DNA from 2 places in the Synechococcus sp. W55.2 genome. Region 2 is predicted to be linked to the other one. Evidence: predicted binding sites of a transcription regulator. Region 2 holds the regulator's gene; the other holds the start of a gene.

Region 1 (10,025 bases), on a different contig from region 2:
TTGCTTTTTATCCCCCTCTGTGCATGGTGGCCCCTTTGCCGTTTCGCCTGCTGGAGCTGGATATGCCCGGATCCCTGGTGGCCAGCATGGGCTTGGCGATGGCAGTCTTTGGCGCAGGGCTGTATGCCCTTCTCCGGCAACTCATCCCCTGGGCTTGGGCTCTGGTTTTGGCTCTGGCGGGTATGGCCGGCCCCTATTGGCTGGTGGATATTTACCAACGGGGGGCAATGGGGGAAGTGTGGGCCATTGCTGTCTCTCCCTGGATTTTCTGGGCCTCAGTCCAGGTGATCTGCCGGCCCCAGTCCCTTTGGCCGATTGTGGCCTTAGCCATTAGCTACGGCCTGTTGGCCCTATCTCACTTGCCCACTTTGCTGGTCTTTACGCTAACTTGGCTGCCCCTGCCGTGGGTGCTGGGCCGCTGGGATCCCCTCTGGCCCAGGGTGGGGCGCTGCTACTTGGGGTTTGGGCTGGGGCTGGGGTGGGCGGCGTTTTATCTGCTGCCAGCCTTTTGGGATCAGCGCTTTGTCCAGGTGGACTTCGTCAATTTCGTCGAAGAGTACATGCCCCAACATCGTTTGATGGTGAGTGGGCTGACCCGGCTCCAGCCGCAACTGACGCAGCACTGGTTTGAAAGCGGCCTGGTAGGGTACTGGCTCTGGATGGTAGCCGTTGTCTTGGGTGCTGGGATCCTGGTTTTCTGGGAATGGCTGGCCCGCAGGACAAGGGGGATGACCCCGATCCATTCCGTTCGCGCTGACGAGACGGAGTCCTTTGATGCCTTGGGATCCCATGCTCCCCTGGCCAAAGCGATCCTGCTCTACAGCTTGGGGGCCAGCTTGGTGGCCTTGCTGATGATGACGGATCTGCTGGGTTGGCTCTACGAGTGGATTTTGCCCCTGCGGCGCATTCAGTTTTCTTGGCGCTGGATGGCGGTGACGGCGGTAACCGTGCCCTGGCTGTTGGGATCCCTGGCCGCCTGGGGGTGGGGACAAAAGGGCTTGAGGATCCTCTTGATTGTGGGGATAGGTCTGGCCATGGGGATACAAAGCTGGCAGGGCTGGCAGGTCTTGTCCAGAGCCAGGTTTGACCCCCAGACCATCCAAACTTTTCAAGAGCTGTCTGCAGCCAAGCCATTTCCCAATGAGCCCCAGCAGCGACCGGGCATCGCTTTTCTTCACTGGCACTGGATCTTTCCCGATGGGCTGGCGCTGGTGGATGTGCTGGAGTACCGGCCTCGCCAGGCAACGCTGCCCATGCCGCCCCCAGAGGTGGATCCGCTGCTGCGGTGGCAAGGCGACATGGTGAACTTTGGACGAGAACAAAGCGATCTGGAGCCACTGTTGGAAGTGGAGCAGTGGCGCTATGGCTACCGTCGTTTTCGGGCCGTTAACCCCACTGCTCAGGATCGATGGGTAGTCCTGCGCACGTTTTACTACCCCGCTTGGCGGGTACAGGTGGATGGTCGCCTCACGTCTGCTGAGCACAGCGGAGTGGGGCTGTTGCAGGTGCGGATCCCACCGGGGGATCATCGCGTGCAGGTGCGCTATCTGGGTACTGCAGCCGAGTGGATGGGGTGGATCTTGACCGGCCTGACGGGGGTGCTGCTGGTGAAGCTGCGGCGGCTGCTTCGTTTGTTGAATTTGAACGGAGCACAGAGACAAGACACTCCAGAGGAGGCAACAGCATGCTGAGTCGCGTGGCCGATTCCATCTACTGGCTCAACCGCTACGTGGAGCGCGCCGAGAACATCGCCCGCTTTATCGATGTCAACCTAAACCTGATTCTCGACTCGCCCAGCGGCACCGCTCAGCAGTGGGATCCCATTGTCTACACCACTGGGGATCAGGAGCTGTTTTACCAGCGTTATGGCCAGGCGACCCAAGAAACGGTCATCCAGTTCCTGGCTTTTGATAGGGATTACCCCAACTCCATCCTTTCCTGTTTGCGGCTGGCGCGGGAAAATGCCCGCTCTGTGCGGGAGGTCATTTCTTCAGAAATGTGGGAGCGGGTCAACCGCTTTTATTTGATGGTCAAAGAAGCGGCTCAGCAAGGCCCCCACCTGAGTCAGCTCCATGATTTTTTCACGGAAGTGAAGCTGGCCAGTCACCTATTCGCCGGGGTGATGGATGCCACCATGACCCACGGGGAAGGTTGGCACTTTGGCCAGATTGGCCGTCTTTTGGAGCGGGCGGACAAAACGGCGCGCATTTTGGACGTTAAGTATTTTATTTTGCTGCCCTCTCTGCAGTATGTGGGTACGGCTTTGGATGAGTTGCAGTGGATTGCTTTGCTGAAGTCGGCCAGTGCTTATGAAATGTACCGGAAATACAGCCGCCAGCACCGCATCAATCCCAGAGAGGTGGCCTCTTTCCTGATTTTGGATCGGCAATTTCCCCGCTCCATTCAGTTTTGTCTTATTCACGCAGATCGATCCCTGCACCAGATCACCGGCACCCCAGCCGATACCTGGCGGGATCCCAGCGAGCGAGCTTTGGGCCGCCTGCGTTCTGAGCTGGACTACCTAACCATCGACGACATTATGGAGCAGGGCTTACATGAGTTTCTCGACAAATTGCAGCTACAAATGAACCACGTTGGCGATTGCATCTACGAAACTTTCTTTGCCACTCGCCCCTTGCAACCGTCTGAATCCCCTCTACTCTCTCAACGTCAAGCCCAACTGACATGAACGGCCTCGACTCTAAATGCAACGAGAAAAACAGGACACCTGGCCAATTGGGCTGGATCGGCAGCCGACGGGAGTAGATGAGGCAGCCTTTATTGCCGCCAATGCCACACTGATCGGCGATGTCCAACTTGCGGAAGCGGTGAGCATTTGGTACGGGGCTATCCTGCGGGGGGATCTCTCGCCCATTGTGATTGGCCGCCGCAGCAATATCCAAGATGGAGCCATTCTGCACGGGGATCCCGGACAGCCGACCCTGGTTGGCGAGGAAGTGACCGTAGGCCATCGAGCGGTCATCCACAGTGCCCACATCGAGGGGGGATGTCTGATCGGGATTGGGGCCGTTCTCTTGAGCGGGGTCACCATCGGGGCGGGCAGCATGGTGGGAGCTGGAGCAGTGGTCACCCGGTCTGTGCCACCCCACTCTTTGGCGGCGGGGATCCCGGCCAAGGTTATCCGCACCCTCACCGAGGAAGAGGTTGAGCAACTGCGCCTTCACGCTCAGCACTACGTGGATCTGGCGCTTCAACATGCCAGCCGCTTTGGCCGGTGGAGCAGAGGTTCGGGCGAGCGACTTTGAGCCTATTTTGCCAGCCGTCTCTCAACAGCCGGGATCCACACAGAGCACCCAGGTATCTTTGCTGCCGCCCCCCTGGGAGGAGTTCACCACCAGGGATCCCTTCTTGAGGGCGACGCGGGTCAGCCCCCCTGGGTGAACATAAATGTCCTTGCCATAGAGGATGTAGGGCCGCAAGTCCACATGACAGGGTTCTAGACGGGGGCCTTCTCCCCGATCCACCAAGGTGGGCACGCGAGAAAGGCACAGGGTGGGTTGGGCGATGTAGTTGCGCGGCTGGGCGCGGATTTTCTCGGCAAAAGCAGCCCGCTCTTCCGGTGTGGCCTGGGATCCCATCAACATGCCGTAGCCACCCGACTCGTTGGCTGCCTTCACCACCAGCTTGTCGAGGTTCTCCAGCACATACGCCTGATCCTTGGGATCCCAGCAGAGGTAGGTGGGCACGTTGGGCAAAATGGCCTCTTCTCCCAGGTAGTAGCGGATCATCTGCGGCACATAGGCGTAGATCACCTTGTCGTCCGCCACCCCTGTTCCCAAAGCGTTGGCAATCGCCAGCCGCCCCGACCGGTAGACCTCAAACAGGCCCGGAACCCCCAGTAGAGAATCGGGGCGAAAAGCAAGGGGATCGATGAAGTCATCGTCGATGCGGCGGTAGATCACATCCACCCGCTGCAGCCCTTTGGTGGTGCGCATTTGCAAATAGCCATCGGCCACCACCAGATCCCGCCCTTCCACCAGCTCCACCCCCATCTGCTGGGCGAGGAAAGAATGCTCGAAGTAGGCGGAGTTGTAGATGCCGGGGGTGAGCACCACCACCGTTGGGTTGGCTAGGTGCGGCACCAGGTTAAGCAGAGTATCCAACAAATGGCTAGGGTAGTCGTCCACCGGGCGGATCCCCATGGTGTTGAACAGGGAGGGAAAGGTGCTTTTCATCACCCGCCGATTTTCCAGCACATAAGAGATTCCCGACGGACAGCGCAGGTTATCTTCCAACACGTACCAAGTCCCGTCCCGATCCCGCACCAGGTCGGTGCCGGTGACGTGGCACCAAATTCTCCCCGGCGGGTTGAGCCCCACACAGGGCCGCAGAAATCCCTTGGCCGTTTCGATCAGCTCGGCAGGGATCACCCCATCCTTAAGGATCTTCTGGTCGTGATAGACATCGTCGATGAACAGGTTGAGGGCGTGGATGCGCTGCTTGAGACCCTTCTCCAGCCGCTGCCACTCGGAAGCTGAGACGATACGGGGAATAATGTCAAAGGGGAAAATTCGCTCTGTGCCCTGGCTATCGCCATAGACGTTGAAGGTCACCCCCATCTGAAAGAGGGCCGCCTGTGCTGCCGCTTGCCGCTGCTGCAGTTCCCCTTCTTCCAGAGAATGAATGCGCTCAATCAACGGGATCGCCTCAGGACGGGGCTGGTTACGCCCCAAAAACAGCTCGTCGTAAAACCCCTCGCCCGGGTCGTAGGCATCAAAACGCACGTCTGGGATCCCTGGAACGCTATCATCTTCTTCTACTTCTTCTACTGTTGGCGGCTCTGGATCTGCATAGTGTGCTTTCAGCTACTTTTAGCCTGGTAAAAAGAAAGGACTCCGTCCCGCTGACGCGAAAGGACTCCGTCCCGCGAACAGTGGGTTGGCCAAACCAGGGGGGGAGCTCTAGGGATCCGCCACCTCAAAGGCCCATAGCCCCCGCTCGGCAGGGATCCGATGCAACTGCCCCTTGGGAAAGCGCCGTTGCAGCTCTGCCCCCTGCTGATCCCATACTGCCTCATTCGTGAACAGGGTAAACGGCGGTTCTAGGTCTTGGCCGGGCAACGTCTCTGGGGAAAAAACCTTCACCTCCTGCTCCGGCCCAGCAAAAAATTGAATCCAACTTTGCCAGTAGATAGGCTCTCCCCAGCTGAAATAGGGGTAGGCAGTGCTAGCCGCCAGATAGAAGCGGTAGTCGGGATCCATTTGGCGAGCTGCCACATAGCGCCCGGTGGCCCCCACATCGTTGCCCTGCGTCCAGCCTTTGTGGACAAAGTCTCCAAAAATGGCCAGGTTCCACCCCCCAATCAGCAGGATTGCCCCCGCCATCGCCGCCGCCGGCAGCCAACTCCCGGCCCGGGATCCCCAGCGTTCCAGGAGACCTGCCAGCACTTGGATCCCTTCCAAGGTTAGATAGGCTACAAAGGGCAGGATCACCAGCAGGCGGGTGTAGTTGGGGGCTTTGGTGATGGCCAAGCTAAACAGCAGGTAGAGAAATAGGAAGCTGCCGATACAGAGCCAGTCGTGGGGCTGGCTGCGCTTCTTGAAAAGGCGGTAGAGGCCGGATCCCAGCCCCAGCCAGATCAAAGCCCCCGTCAAGGGATCCACAAAAGCGTGGCCATAGTTGGGATAGATGTAGCCTCGGTCGTGTTGGCTGCGGTCGTTGAACATGCTGAGGCCGTTGAAGATGTTGCGCCAGACCGCCTCCTCTGGCGTAGCCGCATTCACCCACATCTGTTGTAACGCCCGCCCTTCCGGGAAAAAGAGAAATTGTTGGCGAGAGTACTCGGCGCTCACCGCGGGTGCTGTGACCGTAGCCACCAGAATGGGCCCAGCCACCAGAAAAAAACCCAACGCCGCCGGCACCGTCAGCTTAGCCAGGACCCAGAGGGGATTAGCTTGCTTGTTTTCTCCTCGGAGATCCTCCCGGCCCAGGAGCAGGTACAGAACTCCAAACAGCAACCCCAGCAGGATCACCACCCGCCCCGGCAAATAGCCGTAGAGGGAGAAAGCCGCCGCTCCTCCCCCCAGATAGAGCAACAGGGGATTTTTTTCCCGCACGCCCTTGAGGAGCAAGGCCAGGGCCGCACACTCCACCAGCACAATCAGGTTTTCCCGCATGGCCATGCGGCTGATGCCCAGCAAGGCGTGGTTGGATCCCAAGAGGGCCGCCCCCGCCAAAGCCAGCCGGGATCCCCAAAATGCCCGAAAAAACCCGTAGGCCACCAGAATGGTGACGACCCCGAAGGCGGCATGTACCGTGCGCACATTGAGCAGCGTGACTCCCCCCATCAGCCGCGTCAGGCCGCCGAAGAGGCTGAACATGAAGCGGGGGAAATAGAAATACTCCGGCATCAGCCCAAAGATATCGGGATAGCGCACCCCTGAGGCGCGACGGGCCATGGAGGTGATCACAATCTCGTCAGTATTGATCTGAAAAGGGATGTTGGGCAGGTCGTAGAGGTAAATCGGAGCAAAGACCAGCGCCAGCAGAGCCAGGTGCAGCAGCTCCTGTCGCCAGCGCAGCCGCGTCGGATCCCAAGGGGGTTGAGCCGGGGAAAACTGCGCCCAATACAACCCCACCAGCAGGATGCTCAGCAGCCAGAGGCCAATCTGCAGCACGTGGTAGCCAAACACCCCGTACCAGAGGATCAGGGCTACCCCCAAGCCCAAGCCGGATCCCAGCAGGGGCAGATGCCGGGAGGTCATCACCCTATCCCAAACCGCCATAGAACCGATACGACTGGAATCAGGAACGAATCGATCCCTCTCAGCCTACCAGGCGCAAGATGCTCGACAAAACCAGAACTCAGTCAGCGCCCTCCCCCCTAGTCTTTCTCCCAAGGGGCGAGGGGAGATCAGAAAAGGTTGGAATCAAAACTTTGCCCCACCTGTTCTAGGGATCGCCAACAGGGATTCACAAAATCAATAACCCCGCATTGGCTCCGCCTCTGGCTCCAATTCCGGATCTATGAAGTTGGACGGATCGTAGAGGAAGCGGTTGACCTCGTCCTCAATGCGATAGATCTCGAAGGGCTCCAATTGTTTGCCAGTTCGCAAGGCCAGCAGGTAGCCATCCACCAGCAGACGTAGCTCATCGGTGCGCCGGTAGCCCCGCTGCCAGGTATCCACCAGAGCATCGGTCAAAGCCTGATAGTGCCGGATCAACTTTGGGTCTTGCAACATGGTGTTCCCTTGCCCTGCCTGTTTCTATCCTAACGTTTGGTGTCTCCTTGTAAGCGGGGATTGCGAACGGGATCCCGAAGCTTGGTCTCTTCTTGGCTTCAAGCCATGGGCAGGTGCAGCCGCGAAGGCGTCTCGCCACCGCTGCGGAGAGTGATGGTGAGAATGCGGGCCTCAATCAGCCGCTCTTCCCGCATTCCCGTGCCTGTGTTGACAGGATAGGCCGGAAAACAAGCCGCGCTAAGGCTGAGGCGCAGAGCATGACCGCAAGGAATGCGAATACAGGTGGGCTGACAGGGAATCAGAATGGGGGTACTGGGCTGGGGATCCCGTAGGCGACAATAGCCTTGGGAAAAGTTATACACCTGCCCATCGGGCCTTACCACCGAGAGCACAGCGCAAAGATCGAAACTGGGGCTGTCGGCCTCCGCGTACACCTCCACAGCAATGTCCCCGGCCAGAACCAGCTCGGCTTGCAGCGGCGGAGTGGTATAGGTCAGGACATCGGTGCGGCAGTCGAGGGCGGAGCGCTCTTGCGGCCCGGCAGGCTGAACTAGGTGGCCCCCCAAGGCCGGCACCGGTCGCCAGGGATCGTGAACAAAGGTATCCGATTGTTGCGTCGGCGAGGGTTCAGGGCGAAGGGATCCCTCTGCTTCTGAAAGGGCAGCCAAGCCGGTGCTGTGTAGGTAAAAAGCTTTTGGCTCAGGGGTAGGCCAAGCATCAAAGCCGCGCCAGCGGTTGGATCCCATCTCGAACAGGCGTACCGGCGGCTCCTGGAGGATCCCTGTATCTTTGCCTTTGAGGAACTGGTCAAACCAGCGCACCTGCAGCCGATCGATGGGGCTGACAGCCTCTGGGCCAAAGTCCAACGCCCCCACTTTGCGCCCCCAAGGGAGATGGATCCAAGGGCCGATGATCAGGTATTGAGGGTTCTGGCTGCGGGCGCTCATTTCCTTGTAGAGGCGCAGGCTGCCACTCAGGTAGCTGTCAAACCAGCCGGCAATGTGTAGCATCGGCAGATCCACCACCTCTAGACGGGGAGAGAGCTTGCGCCAGTATTCATCCGGCTCGCTGTGCTCCAGCCAGTCGAAGTAATAGGACTGGGGGGCATACTGCTGCAACACCCCCGGCTTGAGGGGGATAGGGTCGTAGAGGGGGAGATTGCGGGCAGCTTTCAAAAGCGCCTGGTAGGCATTGGCATCCCCCCTGAGACGCGCCCCTTCGGTCTCCAGTTGCAAGGCCCAACTGAGGTTGTTGTAGAAGGCAAAGGCCCCCCCTGGGTAAGCGGCATCGGCATAGAGATCGTAAGGCAGCATCGCCGGGCAGATGGCCTTCAAGGCGCTGGGACGGGTAGAAGCCGCATACAGCTGGGTCATGCCCTGATAAGAGAAGCCGTACATGCCCACTACGCCGTTGCTCCCCGGCAAGGCAGCCGCCCAATTGACGGCGTCAAACCCGTCTTCCACCTCATGGCGGAAAGGGTAGAAGGATCCCTTGGAAGTTCCCCGTCCGCGCACATCCTGGATGACCACAATGTACCCCTGGGCCGCATACCACCTGGGATGGGCATACACCACCGTCGAGGCAATGGCCCGCCCATAGGGCTGCCGCATCAGCAAAACCGGGTAGCTCCCCTCCCCTTGCGGGCGATAGACATCCGCGTCCAGTTGGATCCCGTCGCGGGTGAACATGGAAACAGTTTCGCGGGGGCGAACGGGCAACATGGCCTGGGTTGGGCTAGCGGATCTTGCCAAAGGGATACCAACCAAGGACAACCTAAGGGATCCCTGGGTGGATTCTTCCTAAGATAAAACAGAAGCCCTTATGAGAGGGAGAAACTCCCACCAGAGTTTGAGCCCCTTCCCTGGTATTGCCCTTGATCTCCGGCCTGCTGGCGCAAACGCAGCCCCCTCCAGACCCCTCTTTTATGGCTTTTATGGATTTATGGAAACAGAGACCCTGGGAAAAGATTTGTCGGAGTACCCCTGACTTCCAACCTCTACAGCTCCCAGAGCCATTGAGGCCTAAGCCTCAGCAAATGCCCTTCTCCAGCCCCCCGACAGCACCTGCAAATCCTCCTCATCCAAGTCCGCAGGAGTGCCGGAGCGGATGAGCTCGGCAAAATCTTCGTTGGGCACCATGAAGCAGAGGGCGTAGAGGCGGCCTGGGCCGGTATTGTGGATTTCATGTACACCGGTCGGCGGTACCAGAATGCTATCTCCAGTTTTGATGGGAGCCGCTTTTCCATCGCAAATGGCCAGGCCTTCCCCCTTGAGAACAAAAAACATTTCCACAGCCATTTGATGGCGATTTGGAGGGGTTTTGCCTCCCTCATCGAAGATCTCCACACAAAAGGTTAGAGAAATCTGAGCATGAGAAGGATCGAACACGATGGCCAGGCGATTGGTATCGTGGGGGCTGATGCGAAAAGCCTGATAATCGGCAGGGGTTTTAACAATTGGAATCACGCAGCGGGAAAGCGTTTGCATCCGGATCCTCCGCTCAAGAGATGAGGGGTGAATAGTGGGCAAGTGCTAACAGGGGAGAGCCGCGAGCAAATCTGAGGAGGAGGCGACAAAGCCAAAGCACTGCTTGACGTTGTAGAGGGTAGCTAGCAAACAGTATTCAGGAGAGGTGGTGGCGGCGCAGTCTTCCAGCAAAATGCAGTCGTAGCCGAGGAAATTGGCATCTTGCAGCGTGGTCATGACGCACTGGTCGATGTTCACGCCGGCAAAAAAGAGGGTGGTGCGCCCCAGGTTTCTGAGAATGCTATCGAGAGGGGTATCCCAAAAGCCGCTCATGCGGAACTTATCCACCCAGATATCC
Region 2 (10,025 bases):
CAAGGTGACTGCAGCGGCAGAACCGAGTTCCAAGTTCTTATGTACTTATGTAGCTCTCCGATAGAAACCTTACAGCATGGAACAGTGAACAACAGGCTTGTCAAAGCTAATACCGACAACAACACCATCTCTCAAGTCGAGAGCCTCATATTGATAAAAAATCGATAAAAAGCTTAATTTATATCAATATCCCTTCATTTTTGCTGTCAATGGCTATCCAATCAAGATGCTGCTAGGCTGTAGAATAATACCAACATACACTGGAGGAGAGCTGAAGCATCTGGATTGCCGAGCTTATGGGCAATACGGCCCACGTTTAGTCTCTCAAAAACAGGTCAGAGTTAGAGACATTGTTTAACCAACTCAAAATCCAGCTCAGGAAGATTTTTAGCAGGCTAGATCTGTCTATGGGTTTGATGATAGATTTGGCTTTTGACTGAGGAACTTGCAACTTAAACTCTAAAAAACCTTTCCCAAAGACACTCAACACAGCCAATAGAAGTGCATGTCTTGCAGGGCGGAGATCCCGCTTCTCTACAGAGCTCCTGCGATTCGGGAAAATCTGGAATTCAACATCAATTCAACATCTCTGAAACATTAAGAGAGCCTAAATTTATTCTTAACCTCTGGCAGAGATCCTTGAGCGAGATGTTAACCTAGACTTAACCCAAGAGGTTAGTGCCACTCCCAAAGCCGATCTGCTCACCCTTGATGACAGGGCTCCATTTTTGCCAATTAAAGGGCTGACGTCGCCTGTGAGCTGGGATCGCTTTCCAGAGTTAGAGGGATCCCGGGTGGGGATGAGGCGCTATCTCAGGTATAAACCGACATGACTGGGAGATTCCTCATGACTAAGCTTGTGATCCAAGGGAAAAACGTCGAGATTACCGACGCCATCCGCAGCTACGTTCAAGAAAAAATTGAGCGTGCTGTCAGTCATTTTGCCCAGATCACCAGTGAGGTTGATGTCAATCTATCGGTAGCCCGCAACCCCCGTATCAGTGCCAGCCAATCTGCCGAAGTGACCGTCTACGCCAATGGCACCGTGATCCGGGCGGAAGAAAGCAGCGAAAACCTCTATGCCAGCATCGACCGTGTGGCCGACAAGCTGGCCCGCAAGTTGCGCAAATACAAAGAACGGAACGGCATTCACCGCGTCCGCCACACCCCCAAAACCTCCGTGGCAGTGGCCCAGCAGCCCATCACCGATCCGCTAAATACGGAACGGCAAGCGGAGTTACCCGCAGAGGTGGTGCGCACCAAATACTTCGCCATGCCACCCATGACGGTTCAGGAAGCGTTGCACCAGTTGGAGCTGGTGGATCACGACTTCTACGTTTTCCGCAATATCGAAAATGGCGAGATCAACGTTATCTACGTCCGCAACCATGGCGGCTATGGCCTGATCCGCCCCCGCTAAGGCTTGGTGAAGATGCGTGGTGAGCTCTCCTCCCAACTTACTTCTCCAGGATCCAGCGGCACTTTCTATCTGTTGCTACAGCTCACCGATTCTGCCCTGCCGATTGGGGCTTATTCCCACTCCTGGGGCTTGGAAGCTGCCGTTCAAGCGGGTCAACTTCGCGATCGGGCTGGGGTGCAGCAGTACCTGTTGGGGGTTTTGCACATGGGCTTAGCCCCCACCGAGGGCAGAGCCTGTGCCTTGGCCCATCGTCTATCCCGATTGGGATCCGAGTCGGGAGTGGAGAAGCTGCAGCAACAGCTGCAAGCAACCCGTTGGGCGGCAGAGCCGCGCCAAGCCAGCCTAGATTTGGGGAAACGCCTAGCTCAACTGGCAGAACGCACCTGGGGAATCTCTGTCCCCAAGGCAGAGGGGGATCCACTGCATCATTCCGTGGTGTTTGGCTGGATCTGCGCTCAGGCGGGCATTGGGTTGGAAGATACCCTGCGTGCCTTCTTGTTCTCCTCCCTCACTGGGCTGGTCTCGGCAGCGGTGCGTCTGGTACCTTTGGGGCATACCGAGGGGCAAAGCCTATTGGCTCAGTTGTACGAGCCCATCGAGGCAGTGGTACACCAAGAGATCCTGCCGGTTGTGAAGCGGGCCGAAAGGCCAAACCTCTCCCCCAGCTGGCCGGCTTTGGGCAGCTTCACCCTCCTACAAGAACGCGATTGTCAAGTCCACCAACAGCTCTATTCCCGCCTTTTTCAATCTTGAAAGCCGTCAACCTTCACCCCTAAACCTTTCTCCCAGAGGGAGAGGGGAGTTCAGGGAAGAGTTTTTAGGGTCATCTTGATTCAAACCAGGACACTGCACCCACACCTAAAACCTTGGTCGCGTCTTCGCGTCAGCGTTGCGGAGCAATGGCGTTGCGGAGCAATAATGCAAGGGATCCAAAAGGTTTTTCTCAGTAGCCCAGGCATCTCACCCCAAGCTGAAACGAGTATACAATTGCCTTCCTTTTTGAGGATTGGTTGGCTATTCGCTCACCCCTGATCTGCTCAGTTCTCCTCTGCTTCTCTTGGGCAAAGATGGGTTCGCGCGGCCAGAAGCGCATTGAAAAGCGAAAAGAAGGTGCCCTTACCAAAGAATTGGGTCTAAAGCCCTGCCGTACCGCTATGCAGCTCGCCTTGGCGGGCCTAGCACGGTGGCTTTTGTGCTACACCCTAACCGGCATCGATCAAATCGTTGGATCCCCAGCCAGGGGCAACCTGAGCCGCTCTGAGAATAAAGGCAGCCAGATTTCTCAGGGCTTCGTCGTCCATCCAGGAAGGGGGTACAGGTCGGCATCCATAGCTGGAATCCGAGCCATCGTAGCTGCGGGGATCCCGCTGGTACTCCATCAAGGCTTGAAGGGTATCTCGGGGTGGAGTGGCACCGCGCAAGTCCTTCAAAGAGAGGGAAATGTTGGGAGCCGGCAAAGTGGCACCGCCCACATGACAATTCAAACAGGCGGACTGAAAACGATTTTTGCCGTCCGTGAGCTGCTCTGGGGTAAAGGTGAGGGTATGCCCTGCGGCATCTAGAGGCAATTCCACAGGGCCACTCACCCGCAAATACTGGTTCACGTAAGGATCAATGCGGGCAGCCACCGGACTGGCCAGCCCCAGCCACAACAAAGCTAGGATCCCGACCCAGGCCCAGAGGCGAGACGGGATCCGCCATCTCATAGGCAACTTCTGATCCAGATGCGGCATTAGAGATAGGCTGATAGGTCGCTGTGGCTTTCGTTCTTGGTACCACCCCAGCCGGGAACGGTCTTGGCCTGCACCAGAATGTAGCCCGCAATCAGCTTCAGATCCTCGTCGGTGAGGTTGCGCAGACGTGGATACTCACTGGTGAGCTGGGTGTTGGGGTGATACTCCAACAGAGACTCCACCCCGTCATAGGTGACTGGATTCTTGATGTAATCCACAATCGCCAGCACATTATCCCGTGGGGGAGTTGCCCCCTCCAGATCCGAAAGCTTCAAGCTCACATCCGGGTTGGGATAGGTCTGGCCGCCCACATGGCACTGGGCGCATGCGGTGTTGAATAGCTTCTTCCCTTTGGCCAACTGGGCTTCGGTAAAGGTAATAGACTCAGTTGGCGACAGAGCCACTGCAGGAATATCCCTAGCTGCAAACACTGGAGCCAGACCCCAGCCAAACCCAGCCATCAACGCAGCCAACAGCAGGACAAGCAACCGACGACGCGCTGGCGCAAACACCTTCTGAAAAGAAAAAGCTTTGCTAAACATGGTTCTCCGTAGATCAGCCTAGAAAGAGGAGAGGTGGGCTCCACTCCAGCCACAAACCCGACAACAGGATCAAGAATAGACCATTAAGAGATCATTTGCAGATGGGATCCGGGATAGTTTCCCAATGGTTCCATTTGCCTTTGGTGTTAAGTTTGATTACGGAGCTATGGCCTGTTGGGAGTCTGTTGGCCGAGAGCTGACTTGGCCACAGCCCAGTCGAGAGAACTGAGCAGGTAATGAGCAGGTAATATAGAGCTTGGCTTGCTTGCCTGGCAACCTCAGAGCAGGAGAATACGGCAGACTCCGTTCCAGGTTTTCCCCATGTCCTCTATCCGATTCCAGCCGTTGCGGGTGGCTTTCACCTGTGCGGATCCCAGTCAAGTGCAAATGCCCGTTGCCGATTTGCTGGCGGCCTTGCCGGCCTCACCGCTTCTGACCTACGCAGACCCGGAAGCAGCGGACTTGCGGGTAGAGCTGTTGCCCGATGCCACTTATCACTTTTACCGGCGGGGGGAAGAGGTGGCTCTGGCGGCCTTCCGGATCCCGGTGAAGAAGCTACTGGCCCTGCCTCGCAAGCTGGTGCGGCTGTTGGAGCACGTGGCTGCTTTTGGTAATCTTTTGAACCTGCAACCTGCCAGCGATGCGCTGAGCAGCATCTTGGAAGTGGAATTTCTCCAACTGGAAACCCCGGCCAGCAGCTCTGACCCTGCCGAAGTGAGCCCCCTGCCGCGGGATCCCCAAGGGAAAGTGCAAATCCAAGCAGGCCGCAACCTGGCCATTGCCTTGAGAAACAGAGCCCCCACTCCAGTGCATGTTTATGTCACCGTCTTTGACGAGCGGCGGTACAGCGTGGATTTGGTTTACCCCTATCAACCAGATCTGCCTGCCCGTTTACGCCCCAACGAGAGCCTGCTGATTGGCTCTGGCCCCCGCTACCTGCTGCAGATGCAGCTGCCAGAAGGAACAGACGTAGCGGTGGATCGCTTCAAAATCTGGGTCAGCAGCACCAGCATGCAGCCAGGCATTATGGTGATGCCCCCTCTGGGGCAACGGCTGGAACCTCCCTCAGAAGATCCCTACGGGGCCGGATCCCGCCTGGATCGGGAAGTCCGGCTGGCCATTCTGGGCAAAGCAGGCAGCACTCCCATGCCAGCTTTTGCGGAGGATCCCTGGTGGTGTATGGAGCAAGCCGTCAAGATTGTGGCCTGAGCCGATGCTCTTGGGGACTTTTTCAGACTTTCAGAGATGGCTTTTCAGGATCCCATCAAAGGTAGACTCAACCTCATCGACGCCAATCACTGACAGGTGATAGAGGGAAGATAGACTACTTCTTGTATCTTGACTAACATCAGTTAAAACTATGAAAGCTTGGCTTCCCTGAAGACCGAGTTCATCAGCGATTTCGGAGTATTTCCGTATTTTATCTTGGTACCCACCTGTCTTCGATTCCACCCAGTAGAATTTATCATTGATATGGAAGAAAAGATCCATCTCAAAATCGGCTCCATTCGATAAAGTAACTTGGGCATTCGCGACGTAAGAGAAACTGATCTTTTTGGTGTGAGCCGCAACAAGGCGGATCAGCGTGCCCCTAACATATCTTTCCAGCCAGTTCCCTGCCAGAAAATTCAGCGCCTGAGGCGACCTACTGGGTCTTGCTTCCAAGAGGCATTTGGGTGCCTTAGAGTATCTGTACTCTTCCAAAAATGCGATGCCGTGTAACTCCTTAGCAACTTTGCAAGTTAAACTGATTACTTGTGGAGGTTCGTCTCTAAGGTTTAGGGAGAAAGAACTGCCGCTATTCATATTTGACTTAACCATTCCATAAAATCTCTTGATAAAAGAGTATCGGCTGCCCATAAAGGTAGCTATTTGGTCTAGCTTTCCCTCTTTCTCTCCCACAGCTATGCTTTTTATCTTTATGTTTTTTGAGTTTAAGAACGACTCTATCTTTGATATATCAACAGTAGCTGTCCCATCCTTGTCTCTTAGTACTTCGTCTGGTGTCTCAGGATCTGGTGCTTTACCAATGACCTGAGTAACCTGCTCATTCTGGGAGTCCTGATTTGCAGTTGGGCATATCTCGGATCCATGAGAACTTTGAATAGTAACCCGTAGTTGCCGATAAATATCTTTGGCCTCTTCCACTAGATTTTCCAGAATAGCTAGCTGATTGTTCAGTTGCTGGCCATGTTCGGCCAACTTTACAGATATAGCTTGTAGAAGGTCTCTGACCCAGTCCTGTAGCAAGCTTTGCTGGCTGTCAGCAAGGCGAAATTTAAACTCTTCAAGGGTAGCTTGGACGGCCTGTAACTTTTCCTGTAACTTTTGAGAAATCTTGTCTACCAATCCTTCGCTCAACTTGATGAGTGCTTTGTCCGGGTCGTTGAGTTTTTGGCTGTGTTGGCTTAGCTGCGAAGATATATCTCTGAAAATCTCTCGTTTCCAGATTTCCAGTTTAGGACTGGCCCCATACTGGCGAGCAACGTAAATGCCTACCGAGAAACCAACAGCTGCCCCAATCAATAAAACCAAAACTAAGTCCATCAGATACTCCTGTCCTCTGCTGCTGTTACTTTTCTTTCCAGTTAACTGGATTACCTGCTTGCCTCAACATGCTAGGAGGAGATAGGTGAATTTTCAAGCAGATGGGGACCTGCCTCTGACCGAAGCTGGGCGCCGACAAGGGATCCCAGCCAGCCTTGCTGAAGAGCTTCTTGAGCAGGAGTCAGTTCAGGCAACACCTCCAACCTATAGACATCAGGCCGAGGGGGATCCAACGGGATCCAGAAATGTTTCAACTGATCGGCTTGAAAAACGCTCAAACAAATGATCTGGTGGGGCTGATAGGCCGTCAAGCGTTCCGCCAAGTTGGCAGCGCTCACCCTGAACCCATCCAGGGCCACCAGCTCATCGCCGGCCCAGATGCCTGCTTTTTGCGCCGGGGATCCCATCTCCACTGCGCTGATGCGATTGCCCTCGCCGTTGAAATTGAGGCCCAAGTAAGGGCTGGGGTTGGGGCGGCTGAATTGGGCTTTGAGGGTGAGGCCAAAAGGATGTAGGTAGGCATTGTAATCCAGCTCTTCCGTGCCTTCCACATAGGCGGAGAAAAACCGGCCAAGATCGGCACCGGCTGCCCGCTCAAACGCCTCCCGCAAGTCTTGGTCGCTGTAGCCCTTCTCTGACCGACCAAAGCGCTGCCACAGATCCTGCAAAGCCGTATCCAGGGATCCCCGACCGCCGGAAAGGTGGCGAATGTGCAGATCCAGCAGCCAACAGACCAAAGCCCCCTTTAAGTAATAAGAAACCTGGCTGTTGAGGGTGTTTTCGTGGGGGCGGTAGAGTTTGATCCAGGTGTCGAAGCTGGACTCCCGCAGCGATTGCACGGCCCGGCCCGGAGTACGCTGCAAGCGACCAATCTGTTCGGAAAGAACTTTTAAAAAATCGCCGGCACTGAGGATCCCTGCCCTCAACAAGATGACATTTTCGTAGTAGCTGGTCGCTCCCTCACAAAACCACAGGCATTCCAGATAGTTTTCTTGGTTGTAGTCGATCTTTTCCAATGCCAGCGGACGCAGACGCTTGACATTCCAGGCATGAAACAACTCGTGGGCCATCAGAGCCAAAAACCGACGATAGGACTCTGGCTGATGCAGCTCTAGCCCAGAGTAAAGAAGGGTGGTGCTGTACTTGTGCTCAAGGCCACCAAATCCTCCCGGCGACAAATGCACGATAAACCAGTAACGGTCATAGGGTAGCCCACCAAAAAATGCGGCTGTGGTTTCGACAATGGCCTTGGCATCGGCAACGGCCCGATCGACATCCAGAGTGCCCGACCCCCAAACCACAAGGTAATGCGGGATCCCTTCCACCTCAAACGATTGCATCCGATGCAGGCCCACCTCCACCGGGCTATCCACCAGCTCGTCGTAGTCTTCCGCCACAAAAGACTGGCCGGAAGTGGGATCCTCAGAAGGAGAGGTCAAGGGCCGCAAACTGGTGGCGATGTGCCAATCGGGCTGGGGGGGGATCACCGTCAAGGTGTAAGGTTCCCGCTCGCGACCGGGCACGTAGAGAAACAGCGCTGCCCCGTTGAAATAGGCGTGGGTCAAATCCAGATGGTTTGTGCGCACCGTCAGCTCATAGGCATAGACCCGGTAGCACACCTTCACAGCAGAAGAACCCGGCGGATCGATTTGCCAGGTGTTCTTGTCCACCTTCCGCCAGTCCAAAGGGATCCCCTGCTCAGTTGCCGCCTGAAACTCCTGCACATGACGGGCATATTCCCGCACCAGGTAGGATCCCGGCGTCCACACCGGCAGTCGCAGCCGCAAAGGCACCTCTGGATCCACCTCTTGGATCTGCAGTTCCACCTCCAGCAGGTGATTGGCCGGATCCGGCATCCGCACTGTGAAATGCTGGCGGCTCAGTTGAGAAGGTGCAGCACCAGTAACCTCCGGGATCCCCATAGAACCCACCCTACCCTCTACTGCCAAGGGCTGGCGCAGCCCCCAGCGGCAATGGCTCCTATCCTAACCTCTGCCTTTGGCTGGAGAGCAGCAACGAGACTTAAAAATGTAGCGCGTGCTACAAAGATACCTAGGCAGAACCTTCTACTTTAGGGTAAATCTTGGTATCCTCGTAGATTCTGAAGTCAATGGGTTGCAACCTAGCCTAATGCTTCTAGATTGATCTTAGTAGGTTGATCTTAGGTATAAACTGACCTTAAAAGGTTGATGAGTATGGCGGTGGCCGTAGCGGAAAAATCTCTGATCACAGCCTTCAAGCAATTGGGAGGCCCTCACCATCCTCCGGTTATCGAAACGTTCGAGCGCGGGAAGACCATTTTTTTTCCAGGGGATCCGGCGGAGCGGGTTTACTTTTTGGTAAAGGGAGCCGTTAAGCTCTCGCGGGTCTACGAAATGGGAGAGGAAATCACCGTTGCCCTCCTGCGCGAAAACAGCATCTTCGGCGTGCTCTCCTTTATCACGGGACAGCGCTCCGACCGCTTTTATCACTCGGTGGCTTTTACACCTACCGAGTTACTCTCTCTACCGATCGAGCAGGTGGAGAAATCCCTACAGGAGAACGCCGAACTGGCCATGTTGCTGGTTAAAAGCCTGTCGTCCCGCATTTTGCAAACGGAGATGATGATCGAGACGCTGGCTCATCGCGACATGGGATCCCGTCTGGTCAGCTTTTTGTTGATCCTCTGTCGCGATTTCGGGGTGCCTGGCCCAGATGGGGTCACCATCGATCTCAAGCTGTCTCACCAGGCCATTGCCGAGGCCATTGGCTCAACCCGCGTCACCATCACCCGCCTGTTGGGAGAGCTGCGCAAGAAGAAGTACATCTCCATTCACAAGAAGAAGATCACCGTACACGACCCGATGCGGCTGAGCCATCGCTTTGCCTAGAAGGAAGAGGAGAACACTTCCTGAGCAGCACCTTGCCCAGGCAAACCCCGCTCGACGGCTGGTTGAAGCTCTGGCCGGCCTATGTTCAATCTACTGCTGCAGCCTTGAAGAATCTCTGTGCCCGAAGGACAGACTTAAAGTTTTCTGGAAGCTGACCGGATCGCGGGCAAGAATCCACTAGTCTATGGGGGGATCTGGCTTTGGCCAGAGCTATCTAGCCAATTGCTGAGGTGTAACTGTGGAAACAGCCATCGAGTGGATTACCGCCCATGAGATCCTCGACTCGCGAGGGCGTCCCACCCTAGAAGCCCTGGTGGGTCTAGCCAATGGAGCAACGGGCTTGGCGCAGGTTCCCAGCGGTGCCTCGACCGGTACCTTCGAGGCCCATGAGCTGCGGGACGGGGATCCCAAACGCTACGGCGGTAAGGGTGTGCTGAGGGCGGTGGAAAACATCCTTGGCCCCATCCAGTCGGAGCTGCAGGGAGAAGATGCCCTCAACCAAGCCCGTATTGACCAGTTGCTGATCGACCTGGACGGCACCCCCAACAAGTCCCGCCTGGGGGCCAACGCTATTTTGGCAGTTTCTCTGGCGACAGCCAAAGCGGCTGCGGAAGCAGTGGGCTTGCCTCTTTACAAATACCTGGGGGGGCCCTTTGCCAACCTGCTGCCGGTGCCGCTGATGAACGTGCTCAACGGCGGCGCCCACGCCGACAACAACGTCGATATTCAAGAATTTATGCTTGTGCCCATTGGAGCGGCCAGCTTTCGCGAGGCGCTGCGCTACGGGGCTGAGGTGTTTGCGGTACTAAAACAAGTGCTGCAGCAGAAGGGGCTGTCCACCGGTGTGGGGGATGAAGGGGGGTTTGCTCCTGATCTCGACTCCAATGCGGCGGCTTTGGATCTGCTGATGACG

What was found. The regulator NtcA, encoded in region 2, controls nitrogen genes in cyanobacteria. The targets are predictions, from matches to a motif close to GTANCNNNNGNTAC.
Region 1: NW828_RS09210 (circularly permuted type 2 ATP-grasp protein) is a predicted target of NtcA. The motif match lies at 4,817-4,830, and genes of this name have one in related genera.

The regions. Positions count from the first base shown of each region.
Region 1 covers NZ_JANSHM010000041.1:11,569-21,593, forward strand. The annotation lists gene NW828_RS09195 (hypothetical protein) at 1-1,691, shown strand, start outside; gene NW828_RS09200 (alpha-E domain-containing protein) at 1,685-2,689, shown strand; gene NW828_RS09205 (gamma carbonic anhydrase family protein) at 2,706-3,266, shown strand; gene NW828_RS09210 (circularly permuted type 2 ATP-grasp protein) at 3,288-4,745, opposite strand; gene NW828_RS09215 (glycosyltransferase family 39 protein) at 4,923-6,725, opposite strand; gene NW828_RS09220 (DUF6761 family protein) at 6,942-7,202, opposite strand; gene NW828_RS09225 (CocE/NonD family hydrolase) at 7,301-8,953, opposite strand; gene NW828_RS09230 (cupin domain-containing protein) at 9,224-9,688, opposite strand; gene NW828_RS09235 (cysteine hydrolase family protein) at 9,734-10,025, opposite strand, start outside.
Region 2 covers NZ_JANSHM010000002.1:63,237-73,261, forward strand. The annotation lists gene hpf (ribosome hibernation-promoting factor, HPF/YfiA family) at 848-1,420, shown strand; gene NW828_RS01000 (urease accessory protein UreF) at 1,433-2,173, shown strand; gene psbV2 (photosystem II cytochrome PsbV2) at 2,623-3,126, opposite strand; gene psbV (photosystem II cytochrome c-550) at 3,153-3,695, opposite strand; gene NW828_RS01015 (hypothetical protein) at 4,017-4,904, shown strand; gene NW828_RS01020 (hypothetical protein) at 4,935-6,242, opposite strand; gene NW828_RS01025 (M61 family metallopeptidase) at 6,314-8,164, opposite strand; gene ntcA (global nitrogen regulator NtcA) at 8,438-9,112, shown strand; gene eno (phosphopyruvate hydratase) at 9,351-10,025, shown strand, end outside.